3 regions of the Salinicola sp. CPA57 genome follow, and region 2 is predicted to be linked to each of the others. Evidence: predicted binding sites of a transcription regulator. Region 2 holds the regulator's gene; each other region holds the start of a gene.
The links. Region 2 encodes sigma-54, which starts transcription at its own class of promoters, with help from an activator protein. Its sites were predicted from a motif close to TGGCACNNNNNTTGCTNT; they were not measured.
Positions count from the first base shown of each region.

Region 1: the regulator sigma-54 is predicted to act here: its motif matches at 6,322-6,339, upstream of speB (agmatinase).
Region 3: the regulator sigma-54 is predicted to act here: its motif matches at 3,949-3,966, upstream of rutA (pyrimidine utilization protein A).

Region 1 is NZ_PZJR01000011.1:476,452-486,185, reverse strand. Features, by position in the region: gene DOM36_RS14480 (hypothetical protein) at 1-636, shown strand, start outside; gene DOM36_RS14475 (alcohol dehydrogenase catalytic domain-containing protein) at 633-1,046, shown strand; gene DOM36_RS14470 (phytanoyl-CoA dioxygenase family protein) at 1,010-1,876, shown strand; gene ftrA (transcriptional regulator FtrA) at 2,006-3,046, shown strand; partial or broken gene DOM36_RS14460 (protein translocase subunit SecF) at 3,082-3,263, shown strand; gene DOM36_RS14455 (AI-2E family transporter) at 3,524-4,738, shown strand; gene DOM36_RS14450 (sigma 54-interacting transcriptional regulator) at 4,740-6,188, opposite strand; gene speB (agmatinase) at 6,373-7,329, shown strand; gene DOM36_RS14440 (sodium:solute symporter) at 7,416-8,798, shown strand; gene DOM36_RS14435 (inositol monophosphatase family protein) at 8,913-9,707, opposite strand.
Region 2 is NZ_PZJR01000012.1:21,281-31,014, forward strand. Features, by position in the region: gene yjgA (ribosome biogenesis factor YjgA) at 1-114, opposite strand, end outside; gene pmbA (metalloprotease PmbA) at 346-1,686, shown strand; gene DOM36_RS14760 (hotdog domain-containing protein) at 1,793-2,182, opposite strand; gene mgtE (magnesium transporter) at 2,241-3,596, opposite strand; gene DOM36_RS14770 (HPr family phosphocarrier protein) at 3,709-3,978, opposite strand; gene rapZ (RNase adapter RapZ) at 3,965-4,921, opposite strand; gene ptsN (PTS IIA-like nitrogen regulatory protein PtsN) at 4,940-5,419, opposite strand; gene raiA (ribosome-associated translation inhibitor RaiA) at 5,429-5,737, opposite strand; gene DOM36_RS14790 (RNA polymerase factor sigma-54) at 5,878-7,311, opposite strand; gene lptB (LPS export ABC transporter ATP-binding protein) at 7,462-8,187, opposite strand; gene lptA (lipopolysaccharide transport periplasmic protein LptA) at 8,340-8,879, opposite strand; gene lptC (LPS export ABC transporter periplasmic protein LptC) at 8,876-9,487, opposite strand; gene DOM36_RS14810 (KpsF/GutQ family sugar-phosphate isomerase) at 9,677-9,734, opposite strand, start outside.
Region 3 is NZ_PZJR01000003.1:658,534-668,267, reverse strand. Features, by position in the region: gene DOM36_RS05335 (MetQ/NlpA family ABC transporter substrate-binding protein) at 1-156, opposite strand, end outside; gene DOM36_RS05330 (methionine ABC transporter permease) at 292-945, opposite strand; gene DOM36_RS05325 (methionine ABC transporter ATP-binding protein) at 926-1,969, opposite strand; gene DOM36_RS05320 (malonic semialdehyde reductase) at 2,287-2,877, shown strand; gene rutR (HTH-type transcriptional regulator RutR) at 2,977-3,639, opposite strand; gene rutA (pyrimidine utilization protein A) at 4,057-5,160, shown strand; gene rutB (pyrimidine utilization protein B) at 5,157-5,939, shown strand; gene rutC (pyrimidine utilization protein C) at 5,942-6,328, shown strand; gene rutD (pyrimidine utilization protein D) at 6,365-7,138, shown strand; gene DOM36_RS05290 (flavin reductase) at 7,189-7,731, shown strand; gene DOM36_RS05285 (NCS1 family nucleobase:cation symporter-1) at 7,901-9,415, shown strand; gene DOM36_RS05280 (riboflavin synthase subunit alpha) at 9,700-9,734, shown strand, end outside.

The sequences.
Region 1 (9,734 bases), on a different contig from region 2:
GCAGTGGCCGAAGGGTTCAGCGCCTACCGCGGCGTCGAGCCGGTGATCAACAGGATCGGCAACACGGTCTTCGAATACAACAGCATCTCGAAGCACGAATACTTCGAAAAGAACCTCTCCCTGAAGGCGGTGCAGGACCGGATGTTCGCCAAGTCCTTCAACCCGCTCGAGCGTTTTCTCGAGCTGCTCCGGGCCCGCACCGGCACGGCGGTGGGCGTAGCCAGCAACACCGAAGGGCAAGACTACTACGCTGGCCTGATGCGCCGTATCGAAAAGGGCACGCAGCTCCACGTCGACTACGCGCCCGGCGAGCAGCCCGACTGGGACATCGCCTCGATCAAGGAGCAGCTGGTCTGGAACCTCTATCTGCGCGTTTCGGATACCAACAGCGGCCGCACGCACGTCTTCAACCGGCAATGGCAGCCCTCCGACGATGATCGCAAGGAAGGCATCTACGGCGACAACAAGAGCGTGGTGGATCGCTGCGAGGAAGCCAGCTTCTCACCCGATGTCGGTGACATCGTCATCTTCAACACCCGCAATTTCCACTACGTCGAACCCACCAAGGGCGAACGCGTCGCCTTCACCTCGGCAATCGGGCGGACCGCGGACGATGAGATGGTGCTCTGGTCATGAACACCATCGCCCAGCGCCATCCTTCCGCGGCTGTTTCGGCCGGCACGACCTATCGTGCCGCCGTCATCCCCGGTGCGGATCGACCGGTCGAGATCCGGTCCTTCCCGATCATAGCCGCGGGCCCTGGCGAGGTGATCATGCGCACGCTCCTGTCGGAGGTTTGTGGTACCGATGTCCATATCCAGAACGGGCACCTTGACGGCGTTCCTTACCCGATCATCCCCGGCCACTTCTCGGTCGGCGTCGTCGATGAGGCGAATGGCGATGTGCGGGCCGTGGACGGTCGCCCGGTCCGGAAGGGCGACGTCATCACCTTCCTCGATGTCCATGAGACCTGCCACAAGTGCTGGGAATGCCAGGTCGCAAAGACCCCATGGCCGAGGACGGATACCTGTTCTTCCGGAGGCTGATCAACCGCGAGAAAGTCCTGAAGGCACGTCGCGAAATCCTGCTGAAGTACGCCATCATCGGTGAGATCGACGGTATGAAAAACGACGTCATGGATGCCATCCTGCAGGAGCAGAGCTTCATCGCGAACGTGAACCTGATCGCCTTCACCGAGAGCATCCGCCGCGGTGCGGCCTATGAAGACCTGACCGAGGACACCCGGCTGATGGGGGTCTACGAGAAGCTGCTGGGCGGCCCGGTCCGCACCTTCGACTTCAAGTGGCCGCGTTTCGTGCGCCCCGGCGAAGGCACCGGCATCCACTCGGACAACATCTACGTCTCGGGCGGTGCCAAGAACGTCTGGACCACCTGGATCCCGATTGGCGATGTCGCCTTGGACGAGGGCCCCATCGTGCTGCTGGAGAAGAGCCACAAGTTCTCCAAGCTCAAGGAATACTGGGGCAAGGATGCCGATAAGGATCACGTGGGCTGGCTCAGCGAGAACCCGATCGGGGTGCAGAAAGCCATCGGCGGCCGCTGGCTGACCTCTGCCTTCGAGGCCGGCGACATCCTGTGCTTCGATGTCCGCCTGGTCCACGCCTCGCTTGACAACCGCTCGCCGATCAACCGGTGCCGCCTGACTTCGGATACGCGCTACCAGCTGGCAAGCGATGCTCGCGACAATCGCTGGTATGACAACAAGAACCCACACGGCGGTCAGCAGAAAGTTTTTCTGCCCGGTATGGCCCGCAGAGTCGGCAATCGTGAATTCGAGGAAGAATGGAAACCAGTCGATGAGTTAGGTCGGCTTCAACGCCCCTCTGTACGTGGGGACCGCCTTGAAACGACATGACTTATCGAGCGGAAGGCCCCCGGCTCGAGCCAATTTCAGTCCCGGGGGCGTGCTTCAAAGGTGACTTGGCGAAACCGAAATTTCACTTTACCGTAGTTGAAGAGCGAAATCGCGGCCTCGGAGGAAGTGATGGTGGTTTACGACACGAAGAGCGGTCCAAACGTTGTCTGCTTGATATCGGATGAGCTGCTATCGTTTGAATTTGGCATCGCCTACGAAGTCTTCGGGTTGCCTCGGTCGGAATTCGGAGATGACTGGTACCGCTTCAGTTCCGTAGCCGTCACACCAGGCTTCATCAAGTCCAGTGGCGGGCTCCCGGTCTTTGTCCAGGATGGCCTCGAAGCCCTCGAAAAGGCGGATCTTATCGTCGTACCGGGCTGGCCCAACCTCACAGCGCCCGTCTCCCAAGCAGTCATCGATGCCCTGCGTGACGCGCACGGCCGCGGGGCGCGCATTGCCTCGCTCTGCTCCGGCGCCGCGGTCCTGGCCGCGGCGGGGCTGCTCGACGATCGCATCGCAACGACACACTGGAGATTTGCCGAGGAGCTGAGTCGGACCTATCCGGAGATCACCTTCGATCCAGATGTGCTCTACACCGATGATGGAGATGTAATGACCGCCGCCGGAAGCGCCGCGGGGATGGACCTCTGCATCCACATTGTCCGCCAGGACTATGGCATGGAGCACGCCAATATCATTGCCCAGGGCCTGGTCATGCCGACGCATCGCGATGGCGGGGAGTCACAAATCATCCCCATGCCTGTCGCGCGGACGCGTGAGTCATCCCGTCTGGGGCATCTCATCGACGCATTGCGCAAGGATCTGGCCAGGGGTCATGCCCTATCGGACCTCGCCGCCGAGGTCGGCATGAGCGTCCGGACCTTCCAACGCAGATTTGAGGCCATGACAGGCTTGCCGCCAAGCACTTGGATCATGAATGAGCGTCTGCGCGCGGCTTGCAATCTTCTTGAGAACTCGACCGAACTACAGCTGGAAGTCATCGCCGAAAAATGCGGTTTTGGTAGCCTACCTGCGATGCGACACCATTTCCGCAAGAAACTGGGGCTTTCTCCAAGAGAATATAGGCGTCGAACAGTGGCCAGGAGCAACATTGCATTATCCTATGCCATAGACCCAGTCAGCAACGATCATGACATGGCGCTTCCGTAGCTCGCTGAGCAAGTCAACCCGCCTCAATCTGTAGTCTCGCCCTGTTCTTCCTCGGCGGTGACATGATCCCAACTTCGCGATCTCGCTGATCCTGGGGATCGTGGCCGGCACCTTCTCTTCGGTCTATGTCGCCGCGGCGCTGCTGATCGTTTTCAAGCTGGAGCGCCAGGATCTGATCCCGGTGAAGAAAGGCGAAATCGAGGACGACACGCCCTGATCCCAGCCCGCAGGCAAGAGCGCCCTCCGCGGGCACTCCGCCCGGCCTTCAAGCCCCTCTTTGCTGGAGGGGCTTTTTCGTGGCGCCTCTTTTGATAGCCGCGCCTGACATTCCCGCATCGGCGCGGACATCGCAGACTTTCCACCGCCGCGATAACCGCGGATCGACCCCGCTGGGGTATGATGCTTCGCTGCCGCTTGGCATGCCGTTCGATTTCGCCCGGTCTATCCGGTTTCATCCGTCGCGTTCACGAGTGATTCATGGCCCCAATCTTTGCCGATAGCAGCGTCGCCCGCTGGCTGCTGGTGCTGATGATGGTCGCCGGCGTCTACTTCTTCATCGACTTTCTGATTCCCGTTCTGGCAGCGCTGATCATCTGCGTTGCCAGTTGGCCGATCTATCGACGCCTGCTGGCAGGTTGCGGTCAGCGCCGAGCGCTGGCGGCCACCATTGCGCTGGGCCTGATCATCCTGTGCCTGGTGATCCCCATGGTCCTCGCCTGCTCCTACGCTTTCCAGGAGCTCAAGGGCTGGGTCGGCTGGCTGATGGTCGCCAACGAGCATGGTATTCCGACACCGACCTGGGTCGAACCTCTTCCGGGCATAGGGGACTGGCTTGCCGTACAGTGGCAGGAATATCTGGCCGAGCCCCACGCCCCGGAATATCTGATTCAGCTGGTGGGCGGCGAGCACATCGGCAACATCTCGCGCTGGGTGCTGGCGCTGGGAAGCAATGCGCTGCATCTGGCGCTGACCCTGCTGTTCATGCTGATCACGCTGTTCTTTCTCTACCGGGATGGCGCCGGCATGGCGCGTCAGCTGGATATCGTCGGTGAGCGCGTGCTGCCGGCGCGCTGGCAGCGCTTCTCGCGCGTGGTCCCGGCCACGATCAGCTCGACCGTGATGGGCATGGGATTGATCGCGCTCGGAGAAGGTCTGGTGCTCGGCACCGCGTACTGGATCGCCGGCATTCAATCGCCAGTGGTACTCGGCGTGATCACCGCGTTCATGGCGCTGGTTCCCGGCGGCGCGCCACTGACATTCACGCTGGTGTCGCTCTATCTGCTGGCGACCGGTCACATGGCCAACGGCATCGGCCTGTTCATCTGGGGCGCGTTCGAGCTCTTCGTCGTCGACAAGACCCTGCGCCCACGGTTGGTAGGCGGCCCGATCAAGCTCCCGTTCCTGCCGACCTTCTTCGGTCTGGTCGGTGGCGTCAAAACCATGGGGATCGTCGGTCTTTTCGTCGGCCCGGTGCTGATGGCGCTGCTGGTCGCAAGCTGGCGCGAATGGCTGCACGACGACAGCGCGCCGGACGCACCGTCGGAAGCCGAACGCTGGGGATACGGCAAGCGCACGGCGATCTCCCGCTCGATTTCGAGGTCCTCCAGCGCCACGAGCGGAAAGGCGTCGACGAGAAACGGTGTCACGACGGCAAGCACCAACGACGACACGAATGCCGATATCAGCCGATGAGTCAGCGGCCTGTCTGAAGACCGTGACGTTTGAGCTTGCGCACGACGCTCGGTTGGCTGATGCCCAGCCGTTCGGCCAGCGCATAGGTCGTACGGTGCGTCGTTGCCAACGTTTCCAGAATCGCCCGCTCGTGGTCGTCCATGGCGGATCGGAGCGTCTGACCCGGTGCCAGCGAAATGCCAAATGCTTGCCCCGCTTCGCGGGCGGGCTCGGCAATGTTCGAATCGTCAGCGAACGCATCTCTACCGGGCAACGACCCTCTCGGGGCCGGTGCCCCCACCACGCCGCCTTCTGCCGATAGCCAGGCACGCTCCAGCCAGTTCTCCAGCTCGCGAATATTGCCCGGCCAGTCGTTGCTCATCAGCGTTGCCCATACCCCGGGATGCAGGACCTTCTCTGCTCCGTAGCGGCGGTTGAGCTGATCGAGATGGCGCTCGGCCAACCCGCGGATATCCTCGCGGCGCTCTCGCAGTGGCGGCAACGTCACGGGAATGACGTTGAGTCGGTAGTAGAGGTCGAGTCGGAAAGCGCCCTCCTCGACCCGTCTGGCCAGGTCCTGATTGGTCGCCACCACCAGCCGGAAATCGACCTGGCGCGAGCGCGTATCCCCCAGCCGCGTCAACGAACCATCCTGAATGACCTTGAGCAGCTTGGATTGCATCGATAGCGGCAGCTCGCCGATCTCGTCCAGAAACAGCGTGCCGCCATGCGCCTGTTCGAGAAGTCCCGCCTTGCCCTGGCGCGACGCGCCACTGAACGCGCCGGGCTGATAACCGAACATCTCCGACTCGAACAGCGACTCCGGTATGGCCGCACAGTTGACGTCGACGAAATCGCCCTCTTGCCTTCGGCTCCAGCGATGCAGCTGCCGGGCGAAAGCCGTCTTGCCGACACCCGACTCGCCCAGCATCAGGACGGTGGCATCGGTGGGTGCACTGCGCTTCAGCAAGTGGACCATCTCCCGCATGATCCGACTCTTGACCACCAGCTCGCCGAGCGCGTCATCGCTATCGACCTCGGGATCATGATGGCGCTTCAGATGTTCGGAAAAGCGCCGCTGAAGGAGCGCATATTCGTCCTGCAACAGCCTCAGGTCGGTAAGGTCTCGCGAACGACTGATCACGCGGATCAGCTTGCCGTCGGCATAGACCGGGAACGCCTCGGCAATGACCTGCCGGCCGGTGCCGGTACGCTGCATGATCTGCGCAGGCTGACCGGTGCGGATGACTTCCAGGGAGACCGAGGGCGACAGCACGCCGCTGGCCTGAAGCGCCTGAACGGTGGTGGCCCGAAGCGCTTCTCGACGCAGCCCGTAGACCGCCGCGCTGCCGGGGCTCACGTCAAGAATACGACCATCACCATCGACGATGAACACGTGATCCTGAGCCGTCTGGATCAGCGTCTCCAGCGTCAACTGCGCAGTCTCCTCGGTCGACATCGGATGTGTCATTACGCGTCCCTCTACTGCTGCACGGATACATAAATGAATCATTGATACATCAATGGATCATTCAAATCCATCTGGCGATACAAAAACGCATCAGCCGGATTTTATTGTTCAACAACTTCAATGGTTTATCGGTTGGCACGATTCCTGCGCGTCATTCACCACAATCACAACGTCAGGAGTCTTCATGCCCACGCAACCGTCGTACAACCAGCCGCTGGGTGGCAACGAGATGCCCCGCTTCGGCGGACCGGCCACCATGATGCGGCTACCGACGCAGAAGAGCGCCGCAGGGCTGGATGCCTGCTTCGTCGGCATTCCCATGGATATCGGCACGTCCAATCGCCCCGGCACTCGCTTCGGGCCGCGCCAGATCCGGGACGAGTCGCGCATGCTGCGCCCATTCAACATGGCGACCCGCGCCGCGCCGTTCGAAAGCCTGCAGGTCGCCGACATCGGCGACGTTCCGATCAATACCTTCGATCTCAAGAAGAGCGTCGACATCATCGGGCGCTACTACGACGAGCTGCTGACCCACGATGTGATTCCGCTGACGCTGGGTGGCGATCACACGCTGGCGCTACCGATACTGCGCGCCATGGCGAAAAAGCACGGTCCGGTGGGACTGATCCACGTCGACGCCCACGCCGACATCAACGAGCACATGTTTGGTGAAGCCATCGCGCACGGCACGCCATTCCGCCGCGCCGTCGAGGAAGGTCTGCTGGACTGCGACCGCGTCGCTCAGATCGGTCTGCGAGGCACGGGCTATTCCGCGGAAGAGTTCGACTGGGGGCGCCAACAGGGCTTCCGAGTGGTGCCGGCCGAAGAGTGCTGGCACCAAAGCCTGACCCCGCTGATGGCTGAAATCCGTGACAAGGTTGGCGGCGGTCCAGTCTATGTGAGCTTCGATATCGACAGTCTCGACCCCGCCTATGCCCCGGGCACCGGCACGGTCGAAATCGGCGGGCTGACCATCCCGCAGGCGCTGGAGATCATTCGCGGCGCTCACGGACTCGATATCGTCGGCTGCGACCTGGTCGAAGTCTCTCCACCTTACGACGCTCACGGCCAGACCGCCGTCGTGGCGGCCAACCTGCTGTTCGAGATGCTTTGCATATTGCCCGGCGTCAAACGTCGCTGAGAAGCCGCCACAACCCCATCGTCAACACCGTCGACCGTCGTTCCACAATAACAATCGCCGCTGATGCAGCGGAAGGACAAAACATCATGATGCTGGATCTCTTCGTCGTCGCGCTCTACGCGCTTGGCATGCTCGGCCTGGGCTGGTGGGGCATGAAACGCGCCCGCAGCCGGGAAGACTATCTCGTTGCAGGACGCCGCCTTGGCCCCGGCATGTACCTGGGTACGCTGTCGGCCGTCGTACTCGGCGGCGCTTCGACCGTGGGCACGGTCAAGCTCGGCTACACCTACGGTCTCTCCGGGCTGTGGCTCTGTGCTTCGCTGGGTCTGGGGCTGATCGTGTTGAGCCTGGTTCTGGCCAAGCCCCTGATGAAGCTCAAACTCTATACCGTGACTCAGGTCCTGGAGCGCCGCTACACTCCGGCGGCCAAGCTGATCAGCTCGATCATCATGTTTGCGTACGACCTGATGCTTGCCGTGACTTCGACGATCGGGATCGGCACCGTGCTGAGCGTCATCTTCGGCATGCCGGCCTGGCAGGCAGTCGTCATCGGCGGCATCGTGGTGGTGATCTACTCGACCATCGGCGGAATGTGGTCGTTGACGCTGACCGATATCGTCCAATTCGTGATCATGACGGTAGGCATGGTGGCGCTGCTGCTGCCGATGACGATCCACTCGGTAGGCGGCTGGGATGCGCTGCTGGAAAAAGCCCCGGCCACCAGTTTCTCGCTGACGGCCATCGGCTGGGACACCATCATCACCTACTTCGTCATCTACTTTCTGGGCATTCTGATCGGTCAGGATATCTGGCAGCGAGTGTTTACGGCACGCTCCAGTGGCGTTGCCCGCCGTGCCGGCACATTCGCCGGCATCTACTGCATTCTCTACGGCGCGATCGGTGCGCTGGTCGGTATCGCAGCCAGCATCCTGCTGCCGAATCTCGAAGATGCCAACAACGCCTTCGCCGCGATCGCGCAGCTGGCGTTGCCGGACGGCGTCCGCGGGCTGATCATCGCCGCCGCGATGGCCGCGATGATGTCGACCTCCAGCGCCGGGATGCTCGCCTCGTCGACACTGCTGACGCAGGATATTCTGCCGGCACTGCGCGGTGGCCGAGAGATCGACGACGTCCGCATCAATCGGCTCTGCACGGGGCTGATCGGCGTCGTGAGCGTGATCATCGCGATCAACGTGAGCGATGTCATCGGCGCGTTGACGGTCGCCTACAACCTGCTGGTTGGGGGCATGCTGATTCCGATGCTGGGGGCACTATTCTGGAAGCGCTCCACGACCACCGGCGCCATTGCCAGCATGCTGGCCGGCTGCGCGGGGGTTATCGTCTTGATGCTGAAAGATGGCTTGCTCGCGAACTCGCCGATCTATGCCGGGCTTGCCGCCAGCATGATCGCGTTCATCGCGGGTAGCCTGCTCACTCGCCCCCACTCGATAGCCTCTTCGACGCCCTGATCCAGGGCGGGGGAACACCCCAACGCAAAGCGCCCTGCCGGAATGACCCGGCAGGGCGCTTCTTGGTTGTCGACCCGCAACACAGAGCGAGCCGCGCTTCACATGCCGACTAACTCAGGCGCCAGCCTTGAGCTGCTGCGCCAGCGCCTTGTAGAGGCGCGGGCCCGCGGCCATCAGGCTGCCGCCATCTTCGACACTCGGCGAGCCGTCGATGGCACCGGTCAGCGCGCCCGCTTCCTTCAGCAGCAGCGAACCGACCAGACGGTCCTGCTCTTCCAGGCCCAGCACGAAGACCGCATCGGCACGACCGAACGCGAATTCGATCATGTCGAGCAGCGCACAGCCGCTACCGGTCAGCGTGTCGATCTGCGGCCCGAGGCGCTCGGCCACGGTGAGATACTGGGGCAACCAGCGTGCACGTGCTTCCTGCGTCGGCCAGGCCAGCGCGATTCTGGCTCCGCTGATGCTCACGGTCTTTGAGACACGCATGCGCTTGCCGTTGCCCTGAGCGCCACGACCACGACTGATCAAAAACTCGTCATCGCTGAACGGCGAGATGATGACCGCATGTTCCGGACGCCCCTTGACCAGGCATACCATCGAGATTGCGAACTGCCGGTTCGCCACACCGAGGTTGGACTCGCCGTGGATCGGCTCGATGTGCCAGACGGTTTCCTTGTCGGCGCCCTTGCCTTCGCGATAAGGGGTATAGCGACCGGAAATACCGTGCTGCGGATAGCCGCGAGTGAGCTGATGCACGATCAGCGTTTCGGCGTTGCGCGCCGTATCCTCGAGCAGACTGGCGGTTGCCTGCTCGTCGTGATTGACCTCGAGACGGTCACGGATACGAACGAATTGCTCAGCGGCACTGCGAGCGGCGCGCAGCGCATATTGAACCATCGGATGCATGGATCTGGCCTTGGGGTGTCGGGGGCT
Region 2 (9,734 bases):
CCGGGCACGGACGGCGGAGTCAAGCGCGATGATACGCTCGCCTAGTGCCTGCAGCTCCTGCATCTCTCGTTTGAGCTGGCTTCTACTGGGAGGCGCGTCGTCCTCGAAAGTCATCTCGTTATCCGATTTTCTACCCATGTTTCTGACCAAAGCGACGAATGAGGGCTGCAGTATATCAGTGCGATTCGTCTCGCCAACGCCTGTTGTCCCTTTGGCGTGCGACCGATGGTCCACGGCATCGATGATCCGCGCTGTCAGTGGGCCGATCTTTGCCATCGAGCCGCACGGCTCAGGTGTTTATATTCCAAGTTCTTATGTTCGAGTTTCATGAATCAGGAGTCTGAGATGAGCCAAGCCTTCAATGCCGAGGCGCAGCAGTCGCGTCTCGAAGAGCGTGCCAGCATGGCGCTGGAACTCGCCAAGAGACTGGGTGCGGACGCCTGCGAGGTCGGCGCCAGCGTCGACCAGGGGTTGGGTGTGAGCGTGAGACTCGGCGAAACCGAGACCGTGGAGCTGTCCCGCGATCAGGGCATCGCGGTTACGGTCTACGTGGGCAATCGCAAAGGCAATGCGTCCTCGTCCGACGCCGGCGATGCGTCCATACGCGCAGTGGTCGAGAAGGCGATCTCGATTGCGCGTTATACCGGTGAGGATCAAGCGTCGGGACTCGCCGATGCTGCGCTCATGGCCACCGACCAGCCGGACCTGGATGTCCATCATCCGTGGGCGCTGAGCACCGACGAGGCGATCGAACTGGCACTGCGCTGCGAGAGCGCGGGGCGTGAGCGGTCGGGTATCACCAACTCCGAAGGAGCGAGCCTGTCCTCCTCGGAAGTGGTCACGGTCTATGCCAACAGCCATGGCTTCCTGGGTAGCAAGCGAGGCACGCGCCACTCGCTCTCCTGTCTGCTGATCGGAGGAAGCGGTGATGCCATGCAGCGCGATCATGACTTCACCACCGCTCGCAAGGCCAGTGACCTGGCGAGTCCGGAATCGGTGGGTATCAGCGCCGCGGAACGGACCCTGAGTCGCCTGGGCGGACAGCGCCCCAAAACCGGGCGGCTGCCGGTCCTGCTGGCGCCGGACATGGCGCGCGGACTGGTCGGCAACCTGCTCAACAGCATTGCCGGGGGGGCGCTCTACCGCGAGTCTTCGTTTCTCTGCGACCAGCTGGGCGAAACGCTGTTCCCCGAGTGGTTCTCGCTCGGCGAGCACCCGCGGGAGATGGGTGGCATGGCGAGTGCTGCGTTCGACAGTGATGGCGTGGCCACGCGTGACAACGTGTTCATCGACCGGGGCAGGCTGGCGAGTTACATGCTGGCGGCTTACAGTGCCCGCCGGCTGGGACTGCAGACCACCGGCAACGCTGGCGGTGCGCGTAACGTCCGCATCCAGGCACCGACGGTCTCGCTGGAGAGCCTGATGCAGCAGATGGGCACCGGCATCATGGTGACCGAAATGATGGGGCAGGGGCTCAATCCGGTTACCGGTGACTATTCGCGGGGCGCGGCAGGCTTCTGGATCGAGAATGGCCGGATCTCTCATCCGGTAGAGGAGTTCACGGTGGCGGGCAATCTGCGCGAGATGTTCGCCGGTCTGCAGGGCGTGGGCGACGATGTCGACCGGCGCGGAAGTGTTCAGACCGGAAGCTGGCTGCTCGATTCGATGACTATCGCGGGGCAGTAAGCGCGATCAGGAGCGAGAACGAGAGCCAGCGACAGTCGCCAGTCGTCGCTGGCTCTCCCGTTGCCAGTGTCGGCGTGCGGCGCCTCCGGATTCCGCGCCTTCGGCTTCAGCCGTCGAGCCGATCCCTGATATAGGTGATCTCGGTGCGACCATGCGGCGCCGGGGTGCCGTCCTCCCCGAGATTCACGAATACCATCCTGTCGATGGTGAGGATGCTCTTGCGCGTGATCTTGTTGCGCACGTGGCACTCCAGCGTGATCGAGGTGTTGCCGAAATGAGTGGCGGTGATGCCGAGTTCGATGATGTCGCCCTGGCGGGCACTGGAGACGAAGTTGATCTCGGAGATGTACTTGGTCACCACCTGGGCGTTGCCCAACTGAATGATGGCGTAGATCGCCGCCTCTTCATCGATCCAGCGCAGCAGACTCCCGCCGAACAGCGAACCGTTGGGATTGAGGTCTTCGGGCTTGATCCATTTGCGGGTGTGGAAGTTCATGTGAGGTTCCTCGCTGACCAGAGCTGCTTGAAGGGGCGCTGAAGGGGGCGATGTCCCGCTACAGATAGAAGACCGTCGCCAGCCCCAGAAAGGCGACGAAACCGACCACGTCGGTAATCGTTGTCAGCAGGACGCCGCCGGACAGCGCCGGATCGATCTTGAATTTCTTGAGCATGACCGGAATCAGGGTGCCGGCCAGCGTCGCCACGGTGAGGTTGATGACCATCGCCATGGCAATGATCTGGCCTAGCCGGATATCGTCGAAGCGGAAGACGGACATGGTGCCGACGACCACCGCCCAGATCAGGCCGTTGGTCATGCCGACGAGCAGCTCGCGGACCAGTAGCCAGCGGACATTGGCGCCGGAAACGTGCCCGAGCGCGATCCCGCGAATCAGCACGGTCAGGGTCTGTGAACCGGCGATGCCGCCCATGCTGGAGACGATCGGCATCAGTACTGCGAGTGCCGCGATCTGCTGAATGGTGTCTTCGAAGAAACCGATGGCGATGGAGACGATGGTTGCCGCGATCAGATTGATGCCGAGCCAGAACGCGCGGCGACGGCTGGTCTTGAGCGCTGGCGCAAAAGTGTCTTCGTCCTCGTCGAGACCCGCCATGCTCATGACCTGGTGCTCGGCGTCCTCGCGAATGACGTCGACCACGTCATCGATAGTGATTCGGCCGAGCAGCTTGCCGTCGATACCGACCACCGGCGCCGATATCAGATCGTGCTTCTGGAACAGTGTCGCGACATCACTATCCGAGGCGGTGGCCTGGATCGCGTGGAAATCGGTCTCCATCACCTCGCGCACCAGCACCGAGATATCCGAGACCAGCAGCCGGTTGAGCGACAGGATGCCGATCAATTCATCGCGTCGAGTGACGACCAGCAGGGTATCGGTAGCATCCGGCAGTCTTTCGTGACGGCGCAGGTAACGCAGGACGACATCCAGCGTGATGTCCGGGCGGATGGTGATCGCGTCCGGGTTCATCAGGCCGCCGGCGGTGTCCTCCGGGTAGGAGAGAACCGCTTCGACCCGCTGACGCTCCTGCGCCTCCATCGACTGGAGGACTTCCTGGATGACCTTGTTGGGTAGCTGCTGCAGCAGGTCGGCGAGGTCGTCGACGTCGAGGCCTTCGGTTGCCGCCAGCAGCTGTTCCGCGTCCATGCGGTTGAGGAATTCGATCTGGACGTCGTCACCCAGATACTGCAGCACGTCACCGTGCAGCTCGGGATCCAGCAAGCCCCACAGGATCTCACGCTCTTTGGGTGGCGATGACTCGAGCAGGTGAGCGACGTCCACCGGTGCCAGACCACGGTTGAGCATGCGCCGCGCTTGATCCAGCGCGCCGCTCTCCAGCGCTTCGTTGAGCTTGGCCAGCCGGGGCTGCAGCTTTTCCGGATTGTTGCTCATCCTGAACGGTCATCCTTGAACGACTGGCGATAGGCCGAACATTCTACCATCGTCGGAGGAAATGACGAGGATGGAAAACGCTGTTCACGAACGATGCCGATGGCTGTGAGCGTCACTCGTCCTCGTGGAAACGCGCTTCGAACAGGCCGACGATCGCATCCATGGCAGCGTCGGCATCGTCGCCTTCGGTCACCACGGTCAACTCGGTGCCGCAAGGCGCGGCGAGCATCAGAAGGGACATGACATTGGCGGCATCGGCCTGGCGTTCGCGATGGTGGACGGCAACGCGAACGGCGAAGGGTTGGCAGCATTGAACCAACTTGGTGGCCGCGCGGGCATGTAGCCCGCGGCGGTTGGTCAGGCGAAGTTCACGTGTCGGCATCGCGCTTGGGGGATCCTGCGTTTTGTAGTGGTGCATCCTGCAACGCTGTCTCTCGCGGCCTCGATGCTGGCGAGAGGGCGGTCTGGATACCGAGTTCGCGATGACGAAGTCGGATGTCCGCGGATTCGTGATGAAAGTGGCGAGCCAGGCGCTCGATCAGGTAGACCGAACGATGCTGGCCGCCGGTGCAACCGATGGCCACCGTCAGATAGCTGCGGTGGCTGGCCAGATAGGCCGGCAACCAGCGATCCAGCCAGGCATGGATATCACCGGCCATGGCGTGGACGTCGGAATAGGACTCGAGGAATTCGACGATCTGGGGATCGCGGCCATCGAAGGCGCGCAAGCCCGGGTCCCAGAACGGATTGGGCAGGCAGCGGGCGTCGAACACCATGTCGGCGTCCAGCGGAACGCCTCGCTTGAAGCCGAAGGATTCGAAGGTCAATGTCAGACGACCGCCGGTATGCCGCGCGACCTGCTCGCCGATTCGCGCACGCAGGTCATGCACCGAGAGTCCTTGAGTGTCGATCACCAGGTCGGCCATGCGGCGAATCGGTGCCAGGTACTCCTGTTCGTGATCGATCGCTTCGGCCAGTGTCATGTCGTTGCCGCGAGTCAGCGGATGACGACGGCGGGTGGCCGAGTAGCGCTCCAGCAGGATCTTGGCATCGGCGGTGAGATAGACGACCTGAGTGTCGATTCCGCGTTCCCGTACCGCGTCCAGCAATACGGGGAAGCGCTCGAGCGCTTCCGGCAGGTTCCGTGCATCGATGCTGACTGCCACGTTAGGGCGCGTTGGCGGCGCGCTGCGAAGTTCATCGATCAGTGGCGCCAGCAGGTTGGCGGGAAGATTGTCGATGGCGTAGTAGCCAAGATCCTCCAGTGCCTGCAGGGCGATCGACTTGCCCGAGCCGGAGCGACCGCTGATGATGACCAGTTGCATGCGTAATGTGTCCCGATATCAGCCGTCGTCGCTGGGCTGGTGATGACGAATGGCCTCGCGCAGGGCCTCGTGCAACGCCTGCTGTGATTCGGCGTGGCGCAGCTGCTGCCTGACGCTGCTCTGATTCATGATGCCGGCGACCTCTGCCAGCAATGAAAGGTGCGTGTCGTCCGCTTCTTCCGGGACCAGCAGCACGAATACCAGATCCACCGGCTCGCCATCGATCGCATCGAAGTCGATGGCATCTTCCAGGCGCATGAATCCCGCGATCGGCACCTTGCAGTGCGGGCTGCGGGCATGGGGAATGGCAACGCCGTTGCCGATCCCCGTGCTGCCCAATCGCTCGCGACCGATCAGGCGGCTGAAGACTTCCTGGCTATCCAGGCTGGGTGTGTTTTGGGCGACGAAGGTGCTGAAGAATTCCAGCAGACGTTTTTTGCTGCCCCCCGTGACCCCGTAAAGGGTGCGTTCGGGGGGCAGGATCTTTTCCAGTGTCATCATCAGGCGTTAACGGGCGCCGGCGCCTTGGGCGCGGGCTTGTGCCTTCTCTTTGTGTTTGACCAGTTGGCGGTCGAGTTTGTCGGCGAGCGAATCGATGGCGGCATACATGTCGGTATCGCTGGCGTCGGCGTGTAGATCGGCGCCGGCGGCATGCAAGGTCCCGGCGGCCTGTTGGCGCTCCTTCTCCACACTCAGGGTAACCTGGACATTGGTGATGTTGTCGTAGTGACGCTCCAAACGAACGAGTTTTTCTCCGACGTAGTCTCGGAGGGCATCGGTCAGGTCGACATGGTGGCCGGTAACGTTCACTTGCATGACACACTCCTGTTGCGGCAGATGGCACTTCTGATTGTAACCCTTTTCAGGGCACTGCAAAGGCATCGTGATGGATCGGGATCGGATTGGCGAGTGCCAATCGATGCGTCTCGCCGAATCGGCGTGACGATAGTATGACGTCAGGACAGGCGTTTGCGTTCACTCGATGAGGGAATGCCCATCGCTTCCCGGTATTTGGCCACGGTGCGCCGGGCGACGCAGATATCGGACTGGGCGAGCAGTTCCACCAGTTTGCTGTCGGATAGTGGTTTCCTGGGGGGCTCTTCGCCGATGAACTTCTTGATCCGGGCGCGGATCGCGGTACTCGAATGGCTGTCGCCGTCACCGCGCTGGCCGCCAACCTGGCTCGAGAAGAAATACTTGAGCTCGAATACGCCGCGCGGGGTGTGGATATACTTTTGCGTCGTGACACGGGAGATCGTCGACTCGTGCATGTCGACGCTGCCGGCGATGTCGGCCAGAATCAGCGGTCTCATCGCTTCTTCTCCGCGATCGAGAAAGTCGATCTGGCGCGCCATGATCTCCCTGCCGACACGCAGCAGCGTATCGTTGCGGCTGGACAGGCTCTTGAGCAACCAGCGGGCCTCCTGCAGATGCTGGCGCAGGAAGGTGTTGTCGTCGCTCTTGTCGGCCCGTTTGATCAGCGCAGCGTAGTCGGGCTGGATACGCAGCCGGGGCAAGGCCTCGGCGTTGAGCTCGATGCGCCAGCCTGCCGGAGAGGGCGTGGCGACGAGATCGGGAATCACGTAATCGTCGCGACGGATATCGAAGCCCTGACCGGGCCGAGGGTCCAGCGTGCGAATCAGTTTGATGACACGGTCGAGCTCGTCGTCCTCGAGTCGCAGGCGTCGTTTGAGCAGCCGTCGATCATCGCCGGCCAGCGCTTCGAGGAATTGTCGCACCAGGCGTTTGGCTTGCGGTAGCAGCGGGGTATCGCCATCCAGCGTGCCCAGCTGTAGCAGCAGACATTCACGCAGATCGCGGGCACCGACACCGGTGGGGTCGAACTGCTGCAGTCGCATCAGCATGTGTTCGAGATCGGCCGTGCTGATGCTGTCGCTGCGCTGGGCGCGGAGACTGATCGTCAGCTCGTCGAGCGAACCGATGAAGTAGCCGTCGTCATTGATCGCGTCGATCAGGCACTCACCCAGCTCCCGCTCGCGGTCATCGAAATCGCCCATCGCCAGTTGCCACAGCAGATGGTCGTGGAGCCCGACGGCGGCGGCGTTGCGATCGAAATCTGGTGCGTCTTCGCTGCCGCTACCGTTGCCCAGCGCGCCGGCGGTAGCGTCCTGGTAGGTGTCGCTCCAGTCGCTGTCGAGCGTCAATTCGTCGGGGATATCGGTGGCCCACTCGTCCTCCTGGGTCTCCGAACTCTCGAGTTCCTCATACGGCTCCTCCAGCTCCAGCATCGGATTGGACTCGAGCGCTTGCTGAATCTCCTGGCAGAGATCGAGCGTCGACAGCTGAAGCAGTTGAATCGCCTGCTGAAGCTGAGGCGTCATGGTCAACTGGGTGCCGACTCTAAGTTGCAGCGAGGGCTTCATGGACATGGAGAAGGGGCGTCACGATCAACGAGAGAAACGTTACGTTACTGGTTGATTTAACGACATGCAACGTTTTATGCAATATACATGCCACCCGTGGCGGGGTGAGTGACTCCAGCCACCGGTGGCATGCCGTACGAGAGCAAGGATGGCGGACTATAAGCGGAATTCGTGACCCAGATAGACGTCGCGAACGCGCTGGTTGTCGAGGATCGCTTCCGGGCGGCCCTCGGCGATGATCTGGCCGTCGCCGACGATATAGGCGTTGTCGCAGATGTCCAGCGTCTCCCGCACGTTGTGATCGGTGATCAGAACGCCGATTTCGCGGTCACGGAGTTGGCGAATGATGCTCTTGATATCGCCGACCGAGATCGGGTCGACACCCGCGAAGGGTTCATCGAGCAGCACGAAGGCCGGCTCCGTGGCCAGCGCGCGCGCGATCTCGACGCGTCGACGCTCGCCACCGGATAGGCTCATCCCGAGATTGTCACGAATATGCTCGATGTGAAAGTCGCCGAGAAGCCGCTCGAGCTGGGCGCGTCGTCCGGCACGATCCAGGTCCTTGCGGGTCTCGAGGATCGCCATGATGTTGTCGGCGACGCTCAGTTTGCGGAAGATCGAGGCTTCCTGCGGCAGATAACCGATCCCGGCCTGAGCGCGGTCGTGCATCGGGGCGCGGCTGAGGTCCCGCTCGTCGATATGGACGCTGCCGGCATCGGCCTTGACCAGGCCGACGATCATGTAGAACGACGTTGTCTTGCCCGCGCCATTGGGGCCGAGGAGCCCAACGATGCTGCCCTGGCGAAGAGTCAGGCTGAAATCATGGACGACGCGACGTCCCTTGTAGCTCTTGGCCAGATTGGTGGCCGTTAGCGTTTTCATGGATACGATCCTTGTGGCAGCGCGACGCAACGTGATCCGGGGCCGGTAGTCATCACCGGTGTCGGTCCCGAATCGGCGCTCAATTCATGGCTGGAACGGTGACTTGGCCGATGGCTCGAGAAGATTGCGCGAACGATTGACTGTCAGGGCGGCTATTGAGACGACGGAGAGGCGTCACGTGGCGTCAACGTCATGCGGACGCGACCGTCACTGTTGCCATCGCTATCCTGGCTGGCCCGGGCCTGGATGCGGCGCGAATCGAGATAGTATTCGACGTAGGCGCCGTCGAACGTGTCCCCGGCCTGGTGCAGCTCGGCATTGCCGATCAGCTCCACGCGACGCTCCGCGGCATGATAGACGACGGTGTCGCCCCAACCCTTGACCAGATCCTCGTCGGGCGCCGGCTTCTGCTCGAGGTAGGCGCGTTCTCCGCCACCGCCCTTGGCGGTGACCTGGCTGACCTGGCCGTTGGCGCCCCGCTGGATGTCGACGCGTGCGGCCTTCAGGTTCATGCTGCCTTGCCGCATGTCGACGTCGCCGGTATAGACAGCGGTGCCCTGACGGTCGTCGATCTCGAGCTGATCGGCGGCGATCTCGATCGCCGCACTGGCATCGCTTTCCAGAGCGACGGCCGGAAGGCTGGAGAAGCCCAGTGCGGTCAGCACCAGAATTTGCCCGAGTTCTCGCCTCATGATCCTTGATCCTTGGGTTGCTGTGACTGAGGTTGCTGTGGCAGGTGACCCTGCACGTTGTCGGTCAGACGCATACGGTCTTCGTTGATCCAGGCGTCGAAGCGATCGCCGCGCATGCTCTGGCTATGCTGACGTAACACGGAGGTGGTGTCACTCCAGGCATGGGCTTCACGATTATCGTAATGCAGCGTCCGGGTTTCCAGGCTCCAGGCCTGCTCCGGCTGTACGAGGCGCGCATTGCCTTGCAGCGTCAACTGCTCGCCGCTTCGACTCATCCGCCCGGTGTCGCTGGTGACCTGCCATTGGCGCTGCTGGTCGTCGGTCAGATAGCCGTGGGGCTTTTCGGTGCGAATGATGTCGTCGGATGGCGTATGCACCAGTCGCGGAGTTTCCAGACGTTGATAGGCGCGACCCTGCTGGTCGAAGCGGGTCATGCTGGCGTCTTCGAGGTAGTAGTCCGGCTCGCCGGTCGTGTTGCCGATCGTGGGCTGTTGCTGGTCTTCCCCGCGTTGATCCAGATAGGTCAGGCCACCGCCCAGCGTCAGCAGCAACGCCAGCAGACCGAGGCGCCGCCACCAGGGAGACTGAAATCTGGCTGTCTTGGCCACGGTTGCTCCTTGTCTTGGTAAAAAACTTGATCGAAGAGCTCCGGTTGGAACCTTCTGATCGAAATAACGAATGGATTTCCGGGACGAAACGGCTGACTCCGACTCGGTCGGGCCATTCTCCTCTCGATTTTCCGAACGACGATGCGGTCCGTCGCGTCGATCGCGCCAGGCCACCGCGCTGTCGGATTGTCAGATGACGCCACTTCTCAGCAGGTCGTGCATGTGTAGCGCGCCAACGGGAATGCCG
Region 3 (9,734 bases), on a different contig from region 2:
GTCCTTCGCGACCTGCTTTGCCACTTGCATGACATCGGTCTCGGGGCCGGCCATGGTACCGACCTTGATGGTATCGTCGGCGGCATGCGCAGAACCGGAAACCAGGCCGAGACTTAGTGCAGCGGCGCTCAGCGTGCGGGTCAATGAAATCGACATTTGGCGAGTTTCTCCCTGATGAAGTGATGGTAGGACGCGCGTGGCGCACTCGATGATCGCCGAAATATAACGGAATAACGACGATCACGGTAATTCATTCTGGTTATTAGTCTAATCCGTGGAGGGGAACCGTGCTCACTTGTGATCGCTTTTGCGAACCAGATAGTCCCCTAGGCTCTGAAACAGTTGCACCATGACCACGAGCACGACCACGGTGATCAGCATGACGGTGGGGTTGAAGCGGTTGTAGCCATAGCGAATGCCCAGATCACCAAGGCCACCGCCCCCCACGGCACCGGCCATGGCGGAGTAGCTGACCAACGCCACAAGGGTGATCGTCAGGCCGTTGATGATGCCGCCACGGGCCTCCGGCAGCAGCACCTTCATGATGATCTGCATCGGCGTTGCTCCCATCGACTGCGCAGCCTCGACCAGGCCGGGCGAGACCTCGTTCAGCGCGCCCTCGACCAGTCGCGCGACGAACGGAATGGCGGCGATGGTCAGCGGCACGGCGGCGGCATTGGTGCCGATGGAGCTGCCGACGATCATGCGGGTGAAGGGAATGATCGCCACCAGCAGGATGATGAACGGTACCGAGCGGCCGACGTTGGTGACGATCCCGAGCACCGTGTTGACCACCGGCTGCGCCAGGATCTGGCGCGGCCGCGTCACGTAGAGCAGCACCCCGAGCGGGACGCCGGCCAGCGCCGACAGAATGCCGGCGACGGCAACCATGTAAAGTGTCTCCAGCGTGGACTGCCAGACGAGATCAATCAGTGCGCTGGACATGGCCCAGTACCTCCACATGCAGGTCAAAGGATTCGAGCGTTGCCAGGGCCTGCCGGGTCTGCGAGGCGCTGCCCATCAATTCGGCGATCATCAGTCCCAGCGTACGGCCCTGTATGGACTCGACCTTGGCCTGCAGAATACTGACATCGATGCCATGTTCACGGGCCAGCCGCGAAATCAGTGGGGTTGCCACGCTATCGCCGGAGAACGTCAGCCGCACCACGGGATGCGTGCTCTCGCCGGATTCCGGTTCGAGGCGTTCGATCAGGGCCTGCGGCGCTTCCAGCTTGAGGAAGTCGTTCAGGAAATCCCGCCCCAACTGGGTGCCGGGGGCCGTGAAGAAGTCGCCGACGTCGGCATCTTCCACCAGGCGTCCGTCGGATATCAGACCGACGCGATGGCAGATCGTCTTCACCACTTCCATCTCGTGAGTGATCAGCAGAATGGTGAGTCCCAGGCGTTGATTGATCTCCTGCAGCAGCGTCAGGATCGATGCCGTCGTCTGCGGGTCGAGCGCCGAGGTTGCCTCGTCACACAGCAGCACCTTGGGTTGGCTGGCCAGGGCGCGGGCAATCGCCACGCGCTGCTTCTGACCGCCAGACAACTGGGCCGGATACTGCGCCGTCTTGTCCGCCAACCCCGTCATCTCCAGTAGCGGCAACACGCGTTCGCGAATGGTCTGACGGGATTGCCCCATCAGCTCCAGCGGCAAAGCGACGTTGTCGTAGACGGTACGATTGGTCAGCAGGTTGAAGTGCTGAAAGATCATGCCGCACTGATGTCGTGCCTGGCGTAGGGCGGCGGCGTCCATGGCAGTCAGTTCCTGTCCGTCGATGACGACGCGGCCGGCTGAGGGGCGCTCGAGGAGATTGACGCAGCGGATCAGGGTCGATTTGCCGGCGCCGGAGAGGCCAATGACGCCGTGAATCGTGCCCTTGGGTACCTGCAGGTCGATATCTTTCAGCGCCTGCACGGCACCGGGCCCGCTGCCGTAGGTTTTGGAAACGTTGTCCAGTGAGATCATTGGGCGTATCGGAAGCGTCTGTCTGGGTTCGGGAGGCGGCGGGGCAGTTCGGCGCGCCGTCTGGGCGTCATCGGCGACGGCCCCGCGTCGATGAGCGCGCTAGTATACGGATCTCGTCGGGTCAGAGCGACCGCTGGCGCCGGGCCGTGTCGCGAGATACCGTAGGCGACGATGGCAGCTTGCCGCCACACGGTTTCTCCCCGGTGACAGCTCTCTGCCTCAAAGACTCGGGACGCTGTTTCAAAGGCTCGAGACGCTGTTTCAAAGGCTCGAGACTGTGTTTCAACGACACTTTTTAGACAACAAGGAGAAACGCGATGCTGCCATCACTGGATGACCAGGCGCTGAACCAGCTTTTTCTGGAAGCGCATACCCATAATGCCTGGCAACCTCGGGAAATCACCGAGGAGACCCTGCGCCAGCTCTACGCGCTGGTCAAGATGGGGCCGACCTCGGCCAATTGCTGTCCGGCACGCTTTGTCTTCGTCCGCTCGACCGCGGGCAAGGACAAGTTGTTACCCTGCGTCTCTTCCGGAAATGCCGACAAGACGGCGACGGCGCCATGTACGGTGATCGTGGCCTACGACAAGCGCTTCTACGATCAGTTGCCGATGCTGTTCCCGGTTGCCGACGCCAAAAGCTGGTTCACCGGGAGCGAAGCCTTCGCCGAACAGACAGCGCTACGCAACAGTTCGATGCAGGCTGGCTATCTGATCCTGGCGGCGCGCGCCATGGGACTGGATACCGGGCCCATGTCCGGATTCGACCCCGAGGCACTGGATGATGCCTTTTTCGCCGGTACCGATTGGACGGCCAACTTGCTGATCAACCTGGGTTACGGTGACGAGTCCGGCGTCAAGCCGCGCCTGCCGCGTCTGGCGTTCGAAGACGCTTGCCAACTGGCTTGACCGGCGGACCAGAGCATCGACTCTGCCGTATGGAACCCGCTCGACCGGTGGCCTCGGGCGGGTTCCATCGCAACCCCCAAAGTGCCGTCCAACGCCATTTCAGATTGCCGCCTGTCGCGGCAGCAAACCGCCCAGCACGATGCGCTGAATATTGTCGACCGTGGCTTCGAAGAAATCGGGGTCGGCCAGCGTCTTGCCGGAAATTGCCTCGATCTGTACGGCGAAATCGGCGTAATGCTGCGTGGTACCCCACAGCAGATAGATCAGATGATGCGGGTCGACCGGCAGCAGCTTGCCGCCAGCGATCCAGTGCTCGATGACCTTCGATTTTTCCTCGACCAGCGCGCGCAAGTCTTGCTGCAGCTCTTCCTTCAGCAGTGGCGCGCCCTGAATCATCTCAAGGCAGAACAGGCGCGACTCCTGCACGTGATCCCTCGACAGCTCGACCTTGATCCGAATGTAGTGACCGATCGCCGCCTCCGGGGTCTGGTCGGCGTCAATGGCGCGTATCGGTTCCAGCCAGGTATTCAGAATCTGTTGCAGGACCGAGACGTAGAGCTTTTCCTTGGACGGGAAGTAATAGAGCAGATTGGTCTTGGAGACGCCCGCCTGGTCGGCGATGGCGTCCAGGCTGGCGCCGCGCAGGCCGAACTGGGAAAACAGCGTCAGCGCCGCATCGCGAATGCGTTGCTTGCGGGCTTCGCTGGCAGCGGCGCGGCCCGGGTTGGAGACGGCGGTGGGAGCCGCGGGCGTGATTGGCATCATGGTCGTCCTGACAAACGAATCCCTGAATGGCGTGCCGACCCGCCTTGCAAGGGCGTTGGATCACGGCCATTGCAGGGGGGAACAATCGTTCGGCACTTTACCACGCCGGTTCGAGGCTGACGTCATTGACCTGAAAGCACTGCTTCGGCCAGCGATGAGTGCCTGGCAAGGCGCACCGAATCTGCGCGAATCTGCCATTCCCTGCGTCATTTTCGCGCACCTTGTTCTTATGACGTGGACCATTTGGTCTGCCGCTGTCTCATCGTCTTGTCCCAAGTCGTTGAAAGCGGATCAGGAACGTTGCGTTGGCACGACAGTTGTTAAAGGGATATCAGGCGTTGGGCCGCCGCTGGTCAGCATCCTCCCGGTGAGCGACAGACCGACAACGATATCCATGACGACGGGGAATGACTCATGCAACTGGGCCTCTTTATTCCTATCGGTAACAACGGCTGGCTGATTTCCGAGAATGCGCCGCAGTACATGCCGAGCTTCGAACTCAACAAGGCGGTGACCCAGAAGGCCGAGAGCTACGGCTTCGAGTTCGTGCTGTCGATGATCAAGCTGCGCGGGTTCGGCGGCAAGACCGAGTTCTGGGAGCACGCGTTGGAGTCATTCACCCTGATGGCGGGGCTGGCGGCCGTGACCTCGAAGATCAATCTCTACGCTACCGCGGCGACATTGGTGATGCCGCCGGCGATTACCGCGCGTATGGCGGCGACCATCGATTCGATCGCCCCGGGACGTTTCGGCATCAATCTGGTGACCGGCTGGCAGAAACCGGAATATAGCCAGATGGGAATGTGGCCGGGGGACGAGTACTTCGCCAGGCGCTACGCCTATCTCGACGAGTACACCACGGTGCTGCGGGATCTGCTGGAAACGGGTCACAGCGATCTGAAGGGCGACTTTTTCCAGATGGATGACTGTCGCCTGAGTCCGCGTCCGGAGCAGGGCGTCAAGATCGTCTGCGCCGGCCAGTCGAGTGCCGGCATGGCCTTCACCGCCAAGCACGCCGACTACAGCTTCTGCTTCGGCAAGGGACTGAATACGCCGGCGGCGTTCGCCGATACCGCCGCGCGCCTCAACGCGGCGGGCAGGGAATCCGGGCGCGATATCGCTTGCTACGTGCTGTTCATGGTGATCGCCGACGAGACCGACGAAGCGGCCATGGCACGCTGGGAGCATTACAAGGCGGGTGCCGATCAGGAGGCGCTCGACTGGATGGCCGACCAGGGCAGTCAGGACAAGAGTTCGGGCAAGGATACCAACGTGCGCCAGATGACCGATCCGACATCGGCGGTCAACTTCAACATGGGCACCCTGGTCGGCTCCTACGCCAATGTCGCGCGGATGCTCGACGAGATCGACACCGTCGAGGGCGTCGGCGGCGTGATGCTGACGTTCGATGACTTTCTGGCAGGTCTGGATATCTTCGGCAGGCGCGTGCAGCCGTTGATGAAGACTCGAATGGATGTCCTCAACGCGCCGGGCGAAACGGCCGAGGTGGCGAAATGAGCGGACTCAAGCAGACGCCGGTGGTGCGTCGTGGCGGTGACGGCGTCAATGACGAGATCGTGCTGGCCGGTCGGCCGGAAGCGATCGCGATGCCGTGCTCCGAGACGGCATTGATCGTCGTCGACATGCAGAACGCCTATGCCACTCGGGGTGGCTACCTCGATCTGGCCGGTTTCGATGTCACCACCACCGGGCCGGTCATCGAGCGAATTGCCAAGGCGATCAAGCTGGCGCGCGCGGCGGGCATCCAGGTGATCTTCTTCCAGAATGGCTGGGATGCCGAGTACGTCGAGGCCGGCGGCCCGGGGTCTCCCAACTGGCACAAGTCCAATGCACTGAAGACCATGCGTCAGCAACCCGAGTTGAAGGGACAGCTGCTGGCCAAGGGTACCTGGGATTACGCGCTGGTCGACGCACTGAAGCCTCAGTCTGGAGACATCGTGCTGCCGAAGCCGCGCTATAGCGGGTTCTTCAACACCGCGCTGGACAGCATCCTGCGTTCGCGGGGTATTCACCACCTGCTGTTCACCGGTATCGCCACCAACGTGTGCGTCGAGTCGACGCTACGTGATGGCTTCTTCCTGGAGTATTTCGGCACCGTGCTGGAGGACGCGACCTATCAAGCCGGCCCGCCTTCGGCACAGAGCAGCGCCATCTTCAATATCGAAACCTTTTTCGGCTGGGTATCGAGCGTCGATGCCTTCGAGGACGCCTGCGCGGCGCTAACCGACGCCCGGCAGCCACACGCTTCACCCATGACTTCAGCAGCAGGAGAGTGATCATGCCCAAGACGAGTGTCATTCCCGCCGGTTCCGGTGCCCCTCTGGCCCCGTTCGTCCCGGGTAGCCAGGCCGATAACATCCTTTACGTTTCCGGCACTCTGCCGTTCGACAAGGACAATAACGTGGTTCACGTCGGTGACGCTGCGGCCCAGACCCGTCACGTGCTGGAACTCATTCAGAGCGTGATCGAGACCGCCGGTGGCAGCATGAATGACGTCACCTTCAACTCGATCTTTCTGCGCAACTGGGAAGACTATGCGGCGATCAACGCGGTCTACGCAGAATTCTTTCCCGGCGAGAAGCCGGCGCGTTACTGCATCCAGTGCGGGCTGGTGAAGCCGGATGCGCTGATCGAGATCGCCTCGATCGCGCATTTGCCTCACTGACTCGTTGGCTGACGCCTTGCCGGAAGGAACTCGTCAATGCACTACGAAATACTGGGATGCACGGAGCCCGATGCCCCGACGATTCTGCTCTCCGCGGGCTTGGGTGGCGCCGGTCGCTTCTGGGAGCCGCAACTGGCTGCACTGGAGACGACACACCGGGTGGTGATCTATGACCACCTCGGTACGGGCAAGAGCCCTGCCGAGCTGCCGAGCGGCTACGCGATCGATGATATGGCACAGGAAGCGCTGGCCTTGCTCGACCGGTTGAACATCGAGCGCGTCGATTTCATGGGCCATGCCCTGGGTGGTCTGGTCGGGCTGCAGATGGCGCTGCTGGCGCCGGCCCGGCTGGGTCGGCTAATCGTGATCAATGCCTGGAGTCGTGTCGATGTCCAGAGTGAGCGCTGTTTTCGGGTACGCCTGGCGCTGCTCCAGGACAGCGGGGCCGAAGCGTATCTGCACGCGCAGCCACTGTTTCTCTATCCCGCCGACTGGCTGTCCGCCAACCACGAGCGGCTGCTGGCCGAAGAGGCTCACGCGCTCGCGCATTTTCCGGGCGCGCATAACGTGCTGGCACGCATCGGAGCGCTGTCGGCCTTCGACATCGACGCGAGGCTGGGGGAGATCGCCACGCCCACGCTGGTGATCGCCTCCCGGGACGATCTGCTGGTGCCGTACCCGCGCTCGGAGCGGCTCGCCGAGGGGCTGTCCGACGCGCGGCTGGCGGTATTCGACTACGGCGGACACGGGCTGACGGTGACCGTGCCTGACTCGTTCAACGCCTCGGTAGCGCGATTCCTGGCAACCTGATCACCGCTTTGATGGCTTGAGCGGCAGCGGTGAGGGAGAGGAGAGATTTGATGATGACCTCGTTACAGAAACCTGAATACGACGTGGAAGCGCTGAGTGCCGTTTCGCCATCGGCATTTCGTGAAGCGATGTCGCGATTGGCGGCCGCGGTCAACGTGGTGACCACCGATGGCCCGGCCGGGCGCGCCGGTTTCACGGCGTCGGCCGTATGCAGCGTGACCGACGAACCGCCGACGCTGCTGGTCTGCATCAACCGGCGCGCTTCGGCCTATCCCTCTTTTGCTGACAATCCGGCGCTTTGTGTCAACGTGCTGAGTGCCGACCATCAACAGGTTTCCAATACCTTTGGTGGCAAGACGCCCATGGCGGAACGCTTCGCGCAGGCGGACTGGACGACACGCGAGACAGGGGCTCCGGTACTGGCGAATGCGCTGGCACATTTCGAATGCCGGATCGGCCAGCGCGTGGCGGTTGGCACCCACGACGTGTTGTTCTGCGAGATCGTGGCGATGTCGACCTGCGACGAGAGCCAATGCCTGCTCTATTTCGAGCGCCAGTATCACCAGTTGCCGCGGCTGGCCCCCGGCGGCTGAGCGGCAACCGTATCGTCATGATCTATCGAGACCGTCATGAGTTATCGGGCGCGTCATAACCGACTTGGAATCTCATGACCCATTTGGAACTTAATGAACCACTTGGAACTTAATGAACCACTTGGAACTTCCTGACCCCCAGGGGGCGCCACGGGATCGGAGACACACAATGACAATATCCGCTTCTCGCATGGTCGAACGTGACGGCAGGATCGAGCTCAGCCTCGGCGATGACGTCCGCGATAGTGCCTGTTTCAATCACGATATCGCGCCGACGACGGCCAGCGAACGTACCTGGTCGAAATGGAATATCGCCGCGCTCTGGGTGGGGCTCTCGATCTGCGTACCGACCTATACCCTGGGTGGCGTACTCACCGCCTATTTCGGGCTGAGTGTGCTCGAAGCCTTGGTCGCAATTCTGCTGGCCAACGTGATTCTGTTGATTCCGCTGACGTTGAACGCCTTTCCCGGAACCCGCTACGGCATTCCGTTCCCGGTAGTGCTGCGTTCGTCGTTCGGCATTCGCGGCTCGAATGTTCCTTGCCTGATCCGCGCGCTGGTCGGTTGTGGTTGGTTCGGCATCCAGACGATGTTCGGCGGCCTGGCGATTCATCTGCTGCTATCCGCGATCGTGCCGCCGTGGCAATCGCTGGGCGGCTGGGGGCAGGTTCTCGGTTTCTTCATCTTCGCGGCGATGAATCTCTGGGTGGTGATTCGCGGTGCGGAGTCGATCAAGTGGCTCGAGACACTGTCGGCGCCGTTGCTGTTGCTCGTCGCCATCGGATTGATGGTATGGGCGCTGCCGCACGTTTCGCTGAGCGAGTTGATGGCGCAGCCACCGTCGCGACCGGCAGGCGCATCGGTGACGACCTACTTTCTGTCGGGACTCACGGCGATGGTCGGTTTCTGGGCGACGCTATCGCTGAACATTCCGGACTTCAGCCGTTTCGCCAAGAGCCAGAAGGATCAGATTGTCGGCCAGATCATCGGGCTTCCGTTGACCATGTTCTTCTTCGCCGCGCTGGGGGTGGTGATGACGGCGGCGTCGGCGTCGCTGGTCGGGGAGACCGTCTCCGATCCGGTCACGCTGATCGGTCATATCGATAGCCCCGTCTGGGTATCGATCGCCATGGTGTTGATCGTGATCGCCACGATCTCGACCAACACGGCGGGTAATATCGTCTCGCCGACGAATGACTTCCAGAACATCGCCCCCAAGTTGATCAACCGCACGGGTGGCGTGCTGCTGACCGGATTGGTCGGTACCTTGCTGATGGGTTATGACCTGCTGCACAAGGCAGGGGTCATCGTCTCCGACGTGACGCTGGAAAGTCTCTATTCCAATTGGCTGCTGGGGTATTCGAGCCTGCTGGGGCCGATCGCCGGGATCATGGCGGTGGATTACTTCCTGATCAAGCGTCAGCGTCTGGACGTGGTCGCGCTCTACCGCGATGACGGTCGCTATCCGACGATCAACGTGGCCGGCTTCATCGCCTTCGGCGTACCGGTGGTGCTGACACTGATATCGTTGATCACGGGGCTGTGGCAGTGGTTCTACGACTACGGCTGGTTTACCGGCTCGCTGTTGGGCGCGGTGATCTACTACATCGCCGGCAAGACGCTGGATCTTTCGCGTGATGCGCCCTGCGACATCCACACCGCGGATTCCGCTTCGGTGGGGTGAATACGCAGACCGATTGGCGGCGGCGGCTTGAAAGGCAGAAAGACCACCCACTCGGGTGACCATCAACGTTGAACACCCCCTTTTAGCCAGACTGCCTCGGGAGACCGGCGCACCGGTTTTCGGGAACCCATCGGTGCATTGAATGGCGGCCAGCCAGGGTCGGCCGAAGAGGGCGTCAATGTCATGGCAAACGCCAGCGGCGTGCTAGAATTCTCGTTCTTGTTGCCCGCCGAGCGTGTCTGTCATCGGTGGATAGCCATTCGTCCAGGCCAGGAGAGCGGTTGATGTTTACGGGGATCGTGCAGGATGTGGGAACCGT